One region of the Rhizobium sp. BK049 genome, then DNA from elsewhere that is predicted to be linked to it. Evidence: riboswitches for the same ligand, from Rfam matches in the RefSeq annotation. Region 1 holds a riboswitch; the other holds the start of a gene.
What was found. A riboswitch is a leader RNA that binds a small molecule or an ion and turns the genes downstream of it on or off. The one in region 1 is predicted to bind thiamine pyrophosphate.
Positions count from the first base shown of each region.

Region 2: linked by a shared signal. The riboswitch ahead of thiM (hydroxyethylthiazole kinase) and the one ahead of FHT70_RS23060 (ABC transporter permease) in region 1 are both predicted to bind thiamine pyrophosphate.

Region 1 covers NZ_JACHYV010000025.1:17,179-24,665, reverse strand. Annotated here, with positions in the region: gene FHT70_RS23070 (ABC transporter substrate-binding protein) at 1-32, opposite strand, end outside; gene FHT70_RS23065 (ABC transporter ATP-binding protein) at 97-909, opposite strand; gene FHT70_RS23060 (ABC transporter permease) at 906-1,712, opposite strand; TPP riboswitch at 1,861-1,974, opposite strand; gene soxR (redox-sensitive transcriptional activator SoxR) at 2,306-2,776, shown strand; gene FHT70_RS23050 (SDR family oxidoreductase) at 2,901-3,671, shown strand; gene FHT70_RS23045 (metalloregulator ArsR/SmtB family transcription factor) at 3,775-4,116, shown strand; gene FHT70_RS23040 (LysR family transcriptional regulator) at 4,194-5,087, shown strand; gene FHT70_RS23035 (formate dehydrogenase subunit gamma) at 5,222-5,701, shown strand; gene FHT70_RS23030 (NADH-quinone oxidoreductase subunit NuoF) at 5,698-7,254, shown strand; gene fdhF (formate dehydrogenase subunit alpha) at 7,453-7,487, shown strand, end outside.
Region 2 covers NZ_JACHYV010000009.1:12,276-19,762, forward strand. Annotated here, with positions in the region: gene FHT70_RS11600 (aminotransferase class V-fold PLP-dependent enzyme) at 1-169, opposite strand, end outside; gene FHT70_RS11605 (RidA family protein) at 303-815, opposite strand; gene FHT70_RS11610 (ABC transporter permease) at 864-1,733, opposite strand; gene FHT70_RS11615 (ABC transporter permease) at 1,733-2,674, opposite strand; gene FHT70_RS11620 (ABC transporter substrate-binding protein) at 2,757-4,283, opposite strand; gene FHT70_RS11625 (DUF1349 domain-containing protein) at 4,507-5,091, shown strand; TPP riboswitch at 5,225-5,321, shown strand; gene thiM (hydroxyethylthiazole kinase) at 5,367-6,170, shown strand; gene thiE (thiamine phosphate synthase) at 6,167-6,802, shown strand; gene thiD (bifunctional hydroxymethylpyrimidine kinase/phosphomethylpyrimidine kinase) at 6,799-7,487, shown strand, end outside.

The sequences.
Region 1 (7,487 bases):
AGCATCGTCTGGCGGCGGGTGAGAAGCGGCATGGTGACCTCCTCAGGTCTTTAGAGCATGACGCCGAAAAGTACGGTTTTCGAACGACATCAGACTCTAACTCTTTAAATTGGAACAGGATTCAGATTTTGGGCCGACCGGCCTAAAACCACCCTGTTCTAGCGGATGAAGCAGGGTTTGCAGGATTTCGGTCTCGATCGCCTGGGCCGCCGGCGAACCGAGATCGGCAATGCTTCTCGGGCGGGGCAGGGGAACGCGGAATTCGCGGATGACACGCGCCGGACGGGCAGACAGCACGTAGATCCGGTCGGAGAGAAAAACGGCCTCGCGAACATCGTGGGTGATCAGCAGCGCCGTCCAGCGATGTTCGGTCCACATGCCTTGCAGCCACTCCTGGATCTGCGTGCGGGTCAGCGCATCGAGCGCGCCGAAGGGCTCGTCGAGCAGCAGCATGTCCTGCTCCTGGATGACGGTGCGCAGCAGCGCAGCACGTTGGCGCATGCCGCCGGAAAGAGAGGCGGGGTAGTGATGCTCGAAGCCGGCAAGGCCGAACCGCTCGAAGAGGGGCGCGACAGCGGCGCGTGCAGCCCGGCGAGCCATGCCCTTCACTTCCAGACCGAGCGCGGCATTATCGATGATCCGGCGCCAGGGCATCAGCGCATCGCGTTGTGGCATGAAGGCAAAGGAATGCGGCGTCTGTTCCAGCGCTGCATCGTTGAAAAGCATGGCGCCGGAATCGGGTCGCAGCGCCTGTGTCAGCAGTCTCAGCACGGTCGATTTTCCGGAGCCGGATGGGCCGACGATCGAGACGAACTCGCCGTCTGCGACGGCGAGCGAAATGTCGTCTAGAACTTTCATGCCGTCGAAGGACTTCGAGATGTTGCGCAGCTCAAGCATCTGACCGGTCATCGGCGCCGCTCCTGGGATGGCTGCCAGGGCATGACGAAACGCTGGATAACCAGCGTCAGCGCGAAGAGGCAGAGCGTCAACAGAGCGCTGACGATCACGGCGGCGAGCACGAGATCGGGACGGAAATTGTTCTTGGCGTTGAGGATATAGATGCCGAGGCCGCTTGCAGCGCCGGCATATTCGGCAAAGATCGCGCCGACGACGGCATAGGTGATCGAGATTCGAAGGCCGGCGAAGAAATAGGGCAGCGACGAGGGAAGCCGCGCCAGGCGGAAAATGCGCCAGCGGCTCGCTTTCATCGAATTCAAGAGCTCGGCAATGTCGCGATCGGTCGCCTCATAGCCCTGAAGCAGGGCAACAAGCAGCGGAAAGAAGGTGACGAGCGCCACCAGCAATATCTTCGGCAAAAGGCCGAAACCGAACCAGAGGACGACGAGAGGCGCGATCGCCACCAGCGGCAAAGTCTGGCTGGCGATGAAGATCGGCAGCATTGCCCGGCGCATGAATGGCATGAAATCCATCAGGATCGAAGAGGCGAAGGCGAAGGCGAGCGACAGGGCGAAACCACCGAGTGTCGCTCCGAGCGTCGGCCAGGTGTTTGATATCAGCGCCTCTCGGTTCAGCCAGCCCTGGACAAGGATACGCGAAGGTGCCGGCAGAATGGACGGTTTGATACCGGAAAGATCGACATAGAGTTCCCATGCCGCCAGAAAAGCAAAGCCTGCGAGCAAGGCGGGCATTGCCCGGTACACGGCGAGATAGAGCGTCGCAAGGCGCGAATCCGATGGTCGTGGCGATGTCATCGGCGTTCGATTTCAGGCTTTCGCCGGGCCGTTCGCGCAAACCTGTCGAGGGCATCGGTCTCGATGCGATTTGGGGCGGTTGCCTTGAGGGCATCGATAGGGATGCCGACGGAATTGCCGGACGTCCGGTAGAGTGACACTTGCGCGCCGGAATACATTTGGACCTCGCTCCGCTGGCATTACCCAGATCAGCTTAGAAGGGTCCGGAGGCTTGCGCCTCACATCTCAGCCCCGGCGACACGGAGCTCCCCTGTTATTTCGGCGAAAACTATCATCGGGGTTTTCTTGCCGCAACCGCAAAATTGCAAACCCGTCCGCCCGGTCGGATGGGGCGCAGATAAAAAAACACCCGGACGGAGGTCCTGTCCGGGTGTTTTCCGAGGTTCCGTACCTGCCGGGAACGGAACCCGAGCGCTTGTCTTTCAGGCGGCAATATCGGCAAGGGCGATTGGTGCGGGCCGGGCAACCGCCGACGCCATCATTTCAGCTTGTATCGACCGGATGATCTCACTGAGCTCCTTCCTGCGCCTCGTGCTTTACGGCCGGGGAAGCAGCGGTTATAAAACCTCAACTAATATTGAGGTCAATAGGCCATGAATAGGATTTCTGCAACGCCGCTCGGCAGGCTTCTGACGGTCGGCGAAGTGGCGCAACGCAGTGGTCTTGCCGTCTCGGCGCTACATTTCTATGAGGCCAAGGGGCTGATCTCGAGTATCCGCACGCGCGGCAACCAGCGGCGCTACGGACGCGATGTCCTTCGCCGGCTCGGCATCATCAAGGTGGCGCAACGTGTCGGCATTCCGCTTTCGGAAATCCAGACGGCATTTGCCTCCCTGCCGCAGGGGCGCACGCCGACGATTGCCGACTGGCAGACGCTGTCGGCGCGCTGGAAGGATGAACTCGACACGCGAATCAGACGGCTGAGCCTGCTGCGAGACCGTCTGACCGGCTGCATCGGCTGCGGTTGCCTGTCGATCGAAAGCTGTCCGTTGCGCAATCCCTTCGATCAGCTCGGCGAGGAAGGGCCAGGCGCACGGCTGCTGGAGACCGAAATCGAAGTATGAACTTTCAGGGAAGAGCGCCAGCCTCTGGCGGAAAGATGACGCCTGCCTTTCTTTCGGCCGGCGCGCTCATATGTTAAGGGCGAATGGCGCAACAGGCGGCATTGTCCGCGAGGAGGACAGCTTCGTGTTCCATCCGAGACTATTCGAAAATCGCAACGTCATCGTAACCGGCGCCGGGCGGGGCATCGGTCTCGAAGTGGCCCGGCAGTTCCTGGACTGCGGCGCGAAGGTGATCGTCCATACTGGACGCAAACCGGGGCGCGATCTGCCGGATTTTCTGCTGACGGCTGAATCCGAAAGACGGGCGCTGTTGCTGCACGCCGATTTCACTGCCGCTGGCGGCGCTGCGCAATTTGCCGAAAATGCGCTTACCTTTTTCGACAAGGTGCATGTGCTCGTCAACAACGCCGGCACTATGCTCGGCCGTTTTCCAGCTGCCACACTGACTGACACGGATTATGAGGCGATCGTGCGTTTGAACCAGACGTCGGTGGTGGCGCTGACGCGTGCGTTGCTGCCGGCATTGAAGGCGGCGGAAGGCGCTGCCATCGTCAACACCGTTTCAATTTCCGCGCTGACCGGCGGCAGTCCCGGTTCTTCGATTTATTCTGCCTCGAAAGCCTTCGTTTCAACCTATTCCAAGGCGCTTGCCCGCGAGCTCGCGCCGGATGGCATCCGCGTCAATTGTGTCTCGCCCGGAACGATCGAGACGGATTTCCACGAGCGCTATTCCTCCCGCGAAAAGCTGGAGCAGACGAGAAAGTCTATTCCCTTGCAGCGGCTGGGCACAGCGGAGGATTGCGCTCCCGCCTATCTGTTTCTGGCGGCGCCCTCGCTCTCCGGATACATTACCGGCCAGGTCCTCGAGATCAATGGCGGCCAGCTTATCTGCTGATTTAGTTAGACCTTTTTTGACATTTCTTCACTTTTGGCAAATTCGTGTGTGCGAATATGCTATTGTGCTGATCTGCCTTTTTGCTTCCCTTCCGAGATGTCGAATGCCATTGCCCAAGCCCGAGCCGGGAATGTCCGGTCAGGAACTGCACAAACTCGCTGGAAACGCTCGTGAGGCGAGCGATCTGCTGAAGGCGCTGGCGCACCAGACTCGACTTCTGATTCTTTGCATACTCGCGACCGAGGAGCGGACGGTGAGTGAAATCGAAAACATCCTCGGCATTCAGCAGGCAATGGTCTCGCAGCAGCTCGCGCGTTTGAGGCTCGAAGGTCTCGTCAATACGCGCCGTCAGGGCAGGCTGGTCTATTACCGTATCGGCAATACAAACGTGCTTGCCTTCCTTGAATCGCTCTTCGATCTTTTTCCGGCTGCTGAAAACAATTAGTACCCGCCCTTGCGGAGCACGGTTGCTGCGTCGAAGATAGCTGATCCGGATGATTTCGCGCCGGATCGGGAGACCGGATGATCGACAAGCTGGAATTTTTCATCGCCCTTGCCAACGAAAAGCATTTCGGCCGCGCCGCGGAGGAGTGCGGGGTTTCCCAGCCGACGCTTTCAGCCGCGATCCGGCAGCTCGAGGATCAGCTTGGTGTCATGCTGGTGCAGCGCGGCTCGCGCTTTCAGGGGCTGACGCCGGAGGGCCAGCGCGTCCTGGAATGGGCCCGGCGCATCGTCGGCGATGCCCGCACCATGCGCGAGGAGATGCGCGCGGCCCGCCGCGGACTTTCCGGCCATATCCGCCTTGCCGCCATTCCGACGGCGCTCGCCATGCTATCGCGCATCACCACGCCCTTTCAGGAACGACATCCGGGAGTGACCTTCTCGATCGTCTCGCGGAACTCGCTGCAGGTGCTGAGCATGCTCGAAAATCTCGAAATCGATGCCGGCATCACCTATCTCGAAAACGAGCCGCTCGGCCGGGTCACCAGTGTTCCGCTCTATGCCGAGCGCTATCATCTGATCACTGCTGCAGGCAGCCCGCTGTCCGATCGCGACAATGTGACCTGGAAGGAGGTCGGCGATCTTCGGCTTTGTCTATTGACCGCCGACATGCAGAACCGCCGCATCATCAACCGGCATCTGACAGAAGCCGGCGCCACTGTGCATCCGACGCTCGAATCCAATTCGATGATCGTGCTGTTCTCGCATGTCAGAACCGGACGCTGGGCGAGCATCATGCCGCGCAACGTGGCGAAATCATTTGGTTTTCCGGTGGAGATCCGGATGATTCCGATTGTCGAACCGGAAGCCCACCATCTGGTTGGCCTCGTCGCACCCTATCGGGAGCCCTTCACCCCGCTCGTTTCGGCCCTGCTGCACGAAGCGAGAGTGCTCGTGCGGGACGAGGAGCTCTGATAGAAAAAACCTATCAATCCACGAGATAGCTTTATTGATCGTCGTCGGCTTCCCTGAGATGTTGTCTGCACGATGGCGCTCGGCTGGGGAGGCCTGCCATCCCGAAACGAGCGAGCCGCCGGGAGGGCTGCCTGATGACCATTCATATCGCCGAAGGCGATATCGCAGCGCGTACGCGGACCATCGTCGCCGACCTTCGCTTCCTTGAAGGACCGCTGCTTCCCATTCTGCACGAGGTTCAGCGAGAATTCGGTTATGTGCCGCAGGAAGCCCTGCCTGTGATTGCGGAGGAACTGAACCTCTCGCGCGCCGAGGTGCACGGGGTGATGACATTCTACCACGATTATCGCGACCATCCCGCCGGCCGCCATGTGCTGAAGCTCTGTCGCGCCGAGGCCTGCCAGTCGACGGGCGGCGACGCGTTGGCTGATCGCGTCAAGGCGCTGCTCGGGATCGATTTTCATCAGACGACGCTCGACGGCGCCGTGACGCTGGAGCCGGTCTACTGTCTCGGCCTTTGTGCCTGCGCCCCGTCGGCGATGCTCGACGGCGAGGTTTATGGCCGCGTAGACGATCAGATGGCGGCGGAACTCGTTGCGGAGGCACGTCGATGACAGTCAAGATTTATGTTCCACGCGATGCCGCTGCGCTGGCGCTCGGGGCCGAAAAGGTGGCAAAGGCGATTGCCCAGGAGATCGCCGCCCGCGGCTTCGATGCAGAGATCGTGCGCAACGGCTCGCGCGGAATGTTCTGGCTGGAACCGCTGGTCGAGGTCGAGGCCGCCGGCAAGCGCATCGGCTACGGGCCGGTGAAGGCAAAGGATGTGCCTGCTCTGTTCGACGCGGGAATGATGAACGGCCGCGGCCACCCACTCTGTCTCGGGGAGGTTGAAGACCTCCCATTCCTGAAGGAACAGACCCGCCTGACCTTCGCCCGCTGTGGCATCACCGACCCGCTTTCGCTCGGCGATTATGAGGCGCATGGCGGCCTTGCCGGCCTTCGCCGCGCCGTTTCGATGACGCCTGCCGAAATCGTCAAGGAAGTCACGGATTCCGGCCTGCGCGGACGCGGCGGCGCCGGTTTTCCCACCGGCATCAAGTGGAAGACCGTTCTCGATGCCAGCGGCGAACGCAAATATATCGTCTGCAACGCCGATGAGGGCGATAGCGGCACCTTTGCCGACAGGATGATCATGGAAGGCGATCCCTTCGTCTTGATCGAGGGCATGGCGATTGCGGGGCTCGCGACCGGCGCCACGAAGGGGTTCGTCTACACCCGTTCGGAATATCCGCATGCGATCGCTGTGATGAGCGAGGCCATCGGCATTGCCAGACAGGGCGGCATTCTCGGCCCATCGGTGCTTGGCTCGGGCCGCGCCTTCGATATCGAGGTGCGCACCGGCGCCGGCGCCTATGTCTGCGGTGAAGAAACGGCTCTCTTGAACAGTCTCGAAGGCAAGCGCGGCATCGTGCGCGCCAAGCCGCCGCTGCCGGCGCATAAGGGCCTGTTCGACTGTCCGACCGTCATCAACAATGTGATTTCACTGGCCTCAGTGCCTGTGATCATGGAGAAGGGCGCCGCCTTCTACCGCGATTTCGGCATGGGCCGCTCGCGCGGCACCATTCCGCTGCAGATCGCCGGCAATGTCAGATATGGCGGCCTGTACGAGACCGCCTTCGGTCTTTCGCTCGGCGATATCGTCGACAGGATCGGCGGGGGCACGAGGACCGGCCGGCCGGTCAAGGCGGTTCAGGTCGGCGGGCCGCTCGGCGCCTATTTCCCGCGGGCGCTGTTCGATACGCCTTTCGATTACGAAGCCTTCGCCGCCAAGGACGGGCTGATCGGCCACGCCGGCATCGTCGTCTTCGACGACACGGCCGACATGCTGAAGCAGGCGCGTTTCGCCATGGAATTCTGTGCCGTCGAAAGCTGCGGCAAGTGCACGCCCTGCCGCATCGGTTCGACGCGCGGCGTCGAGACGGTCGACAAGATCGCAGGCGGCATCGAGCCGGAGAAGAACCGGGTACTGCTTGGCGATCTCTGCAATACCATGAAATTCGGGTCGCTCTGTGCGCTTGGCGGTTTCACGCCCTATCCCGTGATGAGCGCCATGACGCATTTCCCGGAAGATTTTTCGCCGGCACCGGTCGTGGAGGCGGCTGAGTGATGGTTTTTTATTCGAAGTTGCCCCTCACCCTAACCCTCTCCCCGCCTGCGGGGAGAGGAGACGTGCCACGAGGTCGCGTATCGAGTGAAGGTGGTGCGGCATACCCGTTCGCCCCGCTTGCGGGGAGAAGGTGCCGGCAGGCGGATGAGCGGCATGCCTCAAGGCGCCCGATACTGAAATCTAGCGGAGGTGCAATCCATGTCTCTCATCCATGAAATCGACTACGGCACTCC
Region 2 (7,487 bases), on a different contig from region 1:
TGCTGCTTGCCTTGCGCTGCAAGTCGTTGATTTCGACGAAGTGCGGCAGGATCGCTGCCATCGCCTCGATCGCCTGCGGAACGACGATCGAGGCGCCGAGGCTGGTCATCGTGCCGGACACATTGATGACGGGACGAAGGCCGAGCGAAGGTCTGATATCATCGGGCATGAAGATCTCCGGAAGTCTGGGAGGAAGGGCAGAACATGGCGCGACCATGTGGCAGTGTCGAGCAGCCGGGGGAAGGATGCGTGCTAAAATAGAAAAAAGTCATCCGAAGACCACTCCAAACACGAAAGCACGTTCAGCAATGCAAGGCGACGATGGCCTCGATCTCAACGGTGATATTGCCGGGCAGCGAGCTGAAGCCGACGGCCGAGCGGGCATGTTCGCCGGCCGCGCCGAAGACGGCGATCAACAGATCCGAGCAGCCGTTGATCACGCTCGGATGATCCTCGAACTCGGGCACGGCATTGACCATGCCGAGCAGCTTGACCACCCGCCTGACGCGGGAGAGATCGCCAAGCGCTTCATGCATGACGGCAAGCAGGTTGATGCCGGTCAGCCGCGCATGTCGGTAAGCTTCCTCGACACCAACTCCGCCGCCGACCTTGCCGGCATGCAGGAAGCCATCGGCCTCGCGCGGGCCCTGGCCTGACAGATAGAGCATGTTGCCTTCTAGCACATGCGTCACGAAATTGGCGATCGGCGGCGGTGGCGGCGGCAGCGTTATGCCGAGCGCGGCTAACCGTTGGTAAGGCGAGTTCTCGACCTTGCCGGCGGCGGCGGGGAACTGATTCACGCGAACTCCTGTCATGCGAATTTCTATTGGCGGATTTGGATTGGGCGACCTCTGGTCGGCGGATTAAAGGTCCTTGCGAAGTCTTGGATCGAGCATGTCTCTCAGGCCGTCGCCGACCATCTGCAGCGACAGCACCGAGAGGACGACCGCCACGCCGGGGAAAACCGTCATCCAGTCGGCCTGCCCGATATATTGCCGGCCGGCAGCGATCATCGTTCCCCAGGTCGGCACTTCGGGGCTGACGCCGAGGCCGAGGAAGGAGAGGCCGGCTTCGGCAAGCATGGCGCTGGCAAAGAGGAAGGTGGCCTGTACCAGGATCGGCGACAGCAGATTGCGCAACACGTGTCGCGTCATGATGTGGAAGGTCGAGATGCCAAGCGCCCTCGCCGCCTCGACATAGGGCAGCTCGCGGATGACAAGCGTCGAGGCACGGACGATACGGGCAAGGCGCGGCGAGTAGACGATCGACAGCGCAATGATGACCGTCGTCAAGGACGGGCCGAGAGCGGCGACGAGGGCGATGGCGAGCAGGATATCCGGAAAGGCCATCATCGCGTCGATCAGCCGGGCGATCGGCGTATCGAGCTTTTGAAAGAAGCCGGCAAGCAGGCCGAGCGTCACGCCGATGGCGACCGACAAGGCCACAACAGCCGCACCGACGAGCAGCGACAGGCGGCCGGCGAAAATCGTGCGCGAGAAGACGTCGCGGCCGAACTCGTCGGTGCCGAAAAAGAAGGTGCCGCTCGGCGGCTTCAGACGGTTGACGATGGAAAGCTTCGACGGCGAATAGGGCGCGACCACCGGTGCTAACACCGCCAGCAGCACGAAGACCGTCAGGATCAGCAGGCCGAAGGCCACCGTCCTGCGCTTAATCAGGCGGCGGACGAACTTGCTGCCTTCGCTTTCGACGGGTTTGATTGCGACATCGGCCATCAGTAGCGCACCCTCGGATCGACCAGCAGGTAGAGCATGTCGATCGCAAAATTGATCAGCACGTAGAGGGCGGCGATGACGAGCAGCGCCCCTTGAATGACGGGATAGTCGCGGCGCAGCACCGCCGAAACGACGAGATTGCCGACACCCGGCAGTCCGAAAACGGTTTCGGTGACGACAGCGCCCGAGATCAGCACCGCCGCCGTCAGGCCGAGCACCGTCAGGATCGGGATCAGCGCATTCTTCAGAGCGTGCTTGAGGATGACCTTACGCTCGATTAGCCCCTTGGCGCGCGCCGTGCGGATATAATCGTCGCCGAGCACATCGAGCATCGAGGCACGGGTGAAGCGCAGGATCAGCGCCGAAGAGACGATGCCGAGCGCAAAGGCCGGCAGCGTCAGATGATACATCCGGTCGATGAAAGTCGAGCCCGGGCCGCCATAGCCGGAGACCGGGAAGAGATTGAATCGGACAGCGAAGAACTGCATCAGGATGAGACCGAGCCAGAAGCTTGGAATGCTGGCAGCGAACATGGCAAGCGTCGTTGCCGCCTGGTCAATGAAGGACCCGCGCCGATAGGCGGCATAGATGCCGATCGGCAGGGCGACGGCGCTGGCGATGGCAAGCGAAAACAGCGTCAGGAAGAAAGTCGGCTCGGCCCGGTCGATGAGCGCGGATGTGACCGGCATGTTAAGGAAGATCGACTGACCGAGATCGCCCTTCAGCAGTTCGCCTATGTAATAGACATATTGCAGGCCGAGCGACTGATCGAGGCCGAGCCGGGCCCGGAGATCGGCAATATCCTGCGGCGTCGCATCCGGCCCGAGCATGACGGCGGCCGGATCTCCCGGGGTCACGCGCACGATGACGAAGACGATCGTGACGACCAGGAACATCACGACCATCATGCCGAACAGGCGTTGGAGGATGTAGCGTATCATGAATGCCGGCCTTCAATCCCTTGCAGATGCGGCAGAAAAGATGACCGGTACCGGTCCCGAAGGGCGGCACCGGCGGTGTTGCTTACTTCTTGATCGAGGCGTTCCAGAAATATGGCCACGGAGCCGGATCGACGCCTTCGAGCTTGATCGACTTCGCCGAGACGGCGTTGAAATCGCCGATCTTCATGAAGGGTGCGTCTGTATAAACGGCCTTCTGGACATCGGCCCAGAGCGCCACGCGCTTCTTCGGATCGACTTCGGAGGTGAAGGCATCGACCGCGGCCTTGCGGGCCGGCGTGTCCCACCAGCCGGGCGAACTCGTCGACAGCGAGCCGATGAGCGCCGGCTCCGGCAAGAAGGGGCTGTGGGTAATGTAGATATCCCAAAGCTTCGGATCGGTGCGGCGCTGGGTTAGCGTCGCCCAGTCCACCACCTGCATATCGACAGTGAAGCCTGCAAGTTTCAGATACTCGGCGGCGACCTGCGCCATCTTGTAATGGAACTCGTATTGGCGGCTGGTCAGGATGCGGATCGGCTCGCCATTGTAACCGGCTTTCTTGGCGGCCGCGGCCGCCCCTTCCGGATCGGCGACGTTATAGGCGCCCTCGGCGCCGGTATCGGTCGACCAGGCGAAGGACTTCGGATAGATGGCGCCGTCGAGCGCATAAAAATCCTTGCTGCCGAAAGCCGCCGCCAGCATGTCTTCCATGCTGAGCGCCTGGCGGATCGCCTTGCGCACCTCGACGTTGGCAGCAGCACCTTCCTTGGTGTTGAAGACGAAGACAGGATAACCGAAGGGCTTCAGCATGACCGGTTGCGAGGCGGTCGAGGCTTTCAGCTTGTCGTAGGATTCGACAGGAATCGAGTCGACATAATCATACTGGCCGGAAACGGCGGCCTCGACGCGGGTGTTCGGGTCCGGCACCGGCACAAAGCGGATTTCATCAAGATATTGATGACGCGCGCCGCCATAGCCATCGCTCTCGCCGGAGCGCGGCTTATACCCATCGAAGCGGACAAGCTGGATATACTGGTCGGCTTTCCGTTCCTTCAGCATATAGGGACCGGTGCCGATGAACTCCTTCATCGGCTCGTCCTGCTTTTCGGACGGGATGATGATCGCCGCCGAATTGTTGAAGGCGAGCAGCGAGGTCAGCGGCGCATAGGGCTGCTTCAGCGTGATCGTAACCGTCGAAGGATCGGTAGCTGCGACCTTGTCGATAAAGCCGGCCACCTGCTTGCCCCGCGAGGCGATCTTCATCCAGCGGGTAAGCGAAGCGACCACATCCTCGGACGTCATATCGGTATTGTCGTGGAACTTGACGCCAGTCCTGAGCTTGATCGTATAGGTTTTGCCGTCGGCGCTGATCTCGGGCAGGCTTTCAGCGAGAAGCGGCGTGACGTTCCAGCTCTTGTCGAAAGTGTAGAGCGTCTCGAAAATATGCTGCGTGACGATGCCGACGAGATCAGCCGTGGACGACATCGGATCGAGCGTCGGCGGCTCGCCGATCGTCGCGACATTGATGACGCCGCCCTTTTCCTGAGCGAGCAGGGTCGAAGGCAGGGCGACGAGCGCGGTGCCGAGAAGGAATGCGACGAATGTTTTCATATGAGAGCTCCCGATTTAGTTCCACAATTATGTAATTCATCTTTTTGTAACAGAATAGAAGCTGGAGCTATCGTGTCAAGCATGAGCGGTCGATTATGCAGCCGCGGATGGCGCGTTTCCGGAAAGCACCATCTTCAGCTGCGCTAGTTCTCCGCACGGGGCCTGCGTGATACGCCAAGTGAGACGACTGCCCTGCGGCAAGATTAAAGGAAGGGAGAAGCGAATGAGCATCGACTTCAATGACGGGAAATGGCTGAACGAGCCGGCCAGCTGGCACGCCGACGAAACTGGCCTGACGATGACGACAGGCGAAAAGACCGATTTCTGGCGCGAGACCTATTATGGCTTCACCCGCGACACCGGCCACTTCCTCGCCTTTCCCACCGGCGACAGCTTCACCGCACAGATCCGCGTCCAGGGCGAATTCCGCACCCTCTACGATCAGGCCGGCCTGATGGTACGCATGGACGAGAGCCGCTGGGTGAAAACAGGCGTCGAATTCACCGACGGCGAAGCCTTCCTCAGCACCGTCGTCACCGACGGAAAGTCAGACTGGTCGGTGTCGCATCCCTTCAAGGAATTGGAGGATTTCCGCATCCGTGTGACTGTCGCAAACGGCGCCGTGCGCATCCAGGGCTCCCGCGACGGTAGCCGCTGGCCGTTGCTGCGGCTAGCACCCTTCCCGGCTGCCGATCGCTATGAGGTCGGGCCGACAGCCTGTACGCCGGAGCGGAGTGGTTTGAGGGTTCGATTTTCGGAGTTTTCAATCAGGCCGGCTATTACGACGGGGCTGCATGATTTGAGTTAGGCAAAATTGGATGCCTTCAGGATTGCGCTGGGAAGGCCTCCAGCAATGTCCACGCCCAAGGGCAGCCGCTCCGAAATACCGGAATACTCACTTTCGGAGTGACAGCCGCGCCCTTCTCTGCGAAAAAGAGCGTGATGAGAGACAGGGGCGTTCGTCGACAGACGGGCTGAGAAGAACCCTTCGAACCTGAACCGGATAATGCCGGCGGAGGGAGTCGCTCGGGGCATCGCCGTAAGAGCAGCGCCCCGCGCCCGCCCCCGCCTGAAAGGGGCACCATGCAGAGCAAGATCACGTCGGGAGCCATGCTGAAGGCGATGCGCGAAAAGCCGCCGCTCGTTCAGTGCATCACCAATTATGTCGCGATGAATATCGCGGCCAACGTCCTGCTGGCCGCGGGCGCTTCGCCCGCCATGGTGCATGCCGCTGAAGAAGCCGGCGAATTCGCCGGCATCGCCAATGCTTTGACCATCAACATCGGCACGCTCTCGACGCAATGGCTCGAAGGCATGCAGGGGGCTGCCAAGGCCGCCATTGCGGCCGGCAAACCCTGGGTGCTCGATCCGGTGGCCCATTACGCCACGGGCTTCCGTCGCGCCGCGGTGGCCGACCTTCTGGAGCTTCGCCCGACGATTATCCGCGGCAACGCCTCCGAGATCATCGCGCTTGCCGGCGGCGAGAGCCGTGGTCAGGGCGTCGACAGCCGCGATCCAGTCGAACAGGCGGAGGATTCGGCACGGCGGCTGGCGGAGAGGCAGCGGACCATCGTCGCCGTCACCGGTGCTGTCGATTTCGTCACCGATGGCGCAAGGGCAGTCCGTATTGCGGGCGGATCGGCCCTGATGCCGCAGGTCACCGCGCTCGGCTGCTCGCTCACCTGCCTCGTCGGCGCCTTTGCCGCGACCGCGCCCGAAGATCTCTTCGGCGCGACTGTCGCCGCGCTTGCGACCTTCGCCGTCGCCGGCGAAGATGCAGCGCTCGGCGCCGCCGGCCCGGGCTCCTTTTCCTGGCGCTTCCTCGATGCGCTGGCTGCGATCGACGCCGAAACGCTCGATGCCAGGGCAAGGGTATCGGTCGCATGAAGCGCTTCGACCTTTCGCTCTATCTCGTTCTCGATCCCGATCTCTGCGCCGGAATCGGCATGATCGAGACGGCGCGGCTTGCCGTTGCCGGCGGCGCGACGATGGTGCAGTTGCGCGACAAACATGCCGGCACGGCCAGCATGATCGAGACCGGCCGCGCCTTGAGAGAGGCGCTCGTTGGAACCGGCGCCCTCCTCATCGTTAATGACGATGTCGAGGCTGCGGTCGCGATCGGCGCCGATGGCCTGCATGTCGGCCAGGAGGATATGAATGCGCGCAGGGCACGAGACATGATCGGACCCGAGATGATCCTTGGTCTCTCGGTGGAAACAGCCCGGCTCGCTGCCGCCGTCGACCCTGATATTGTCGATTATGCCGGCCTCGGACCTGTCTTTGCGACGCCGACCAAGGCCGACCACAAGCAGCCGGTCGGCTTTGATGGTCTTGCCAGGCTGGTGAAGGCATCGCCGGTGCCGTCCGTCGCCATCGGCGGCCTCAAGGCGGAGCATGTGGCGGAAGTGTTTGCAGCTGGAGCCGAAGGGCTTGCCGTCGTCTCCGCCATTGCGGGCACGCCGGACCCTGAGGCCGCCGCCCGCCGCATCGCCGCAGAAATCCGAAAGGTCCGCCCATGATCCGCAATGTTCTCTCCATCGCCGGCTCGGATCCCTCCGGCGGCGCCGGCATCCAGGCCGATCTCAAGGCCTTTGCCGCCCGCGGCGTTTATGGCATGGCAGTGCTGACCGCGCTGACGGCACAGAACACGCAAGGGGTGACCGGCGTGCATCTGGTGCCGCCGCAATTCGTCGCCGACCAGATCGATGCCGTCTTCGCCGACGTGCGCGTCGACGCCGTCAAGATCGGCATGATCGCCAATGCCGCCATAGCCGAGGCTGTCGCCGCAGCCCTTGCCGATCGACGGGGAATCCCCATCGTTCTCGACCCGGTGATGATCGCCAAGGGTGGGGCCGCCCTGCTCGCGCCCGAAGCGGTCGACGTGCTGACCCGGCGGCTGCTGCCGCTCGCAACCCTCCTGACCCCGAACCTGCCCGAGGCCGCGGCCCTGTTGCACCAGCCGGTCGCGACCAATCGCGATGAGATGGCGGCGCAGGCCGAGCGGCTGCGCGCGCTTGGCCCCGCCGCCGTATTGGTCAAGGGTGGCCATCTCGGCAGCGACGAGAGCCCAGACGTGCTTGCCACGGCCGACGGCCTGCACTGGTTCGAGGCCAGGCGAGTGCCGACGAAAAATACGCACGGCACTGGCTGCACGCTCTCCAGCGCACTGGCCGCCGAGCTTGCCAAGGGCGCATCGGCCGAGCA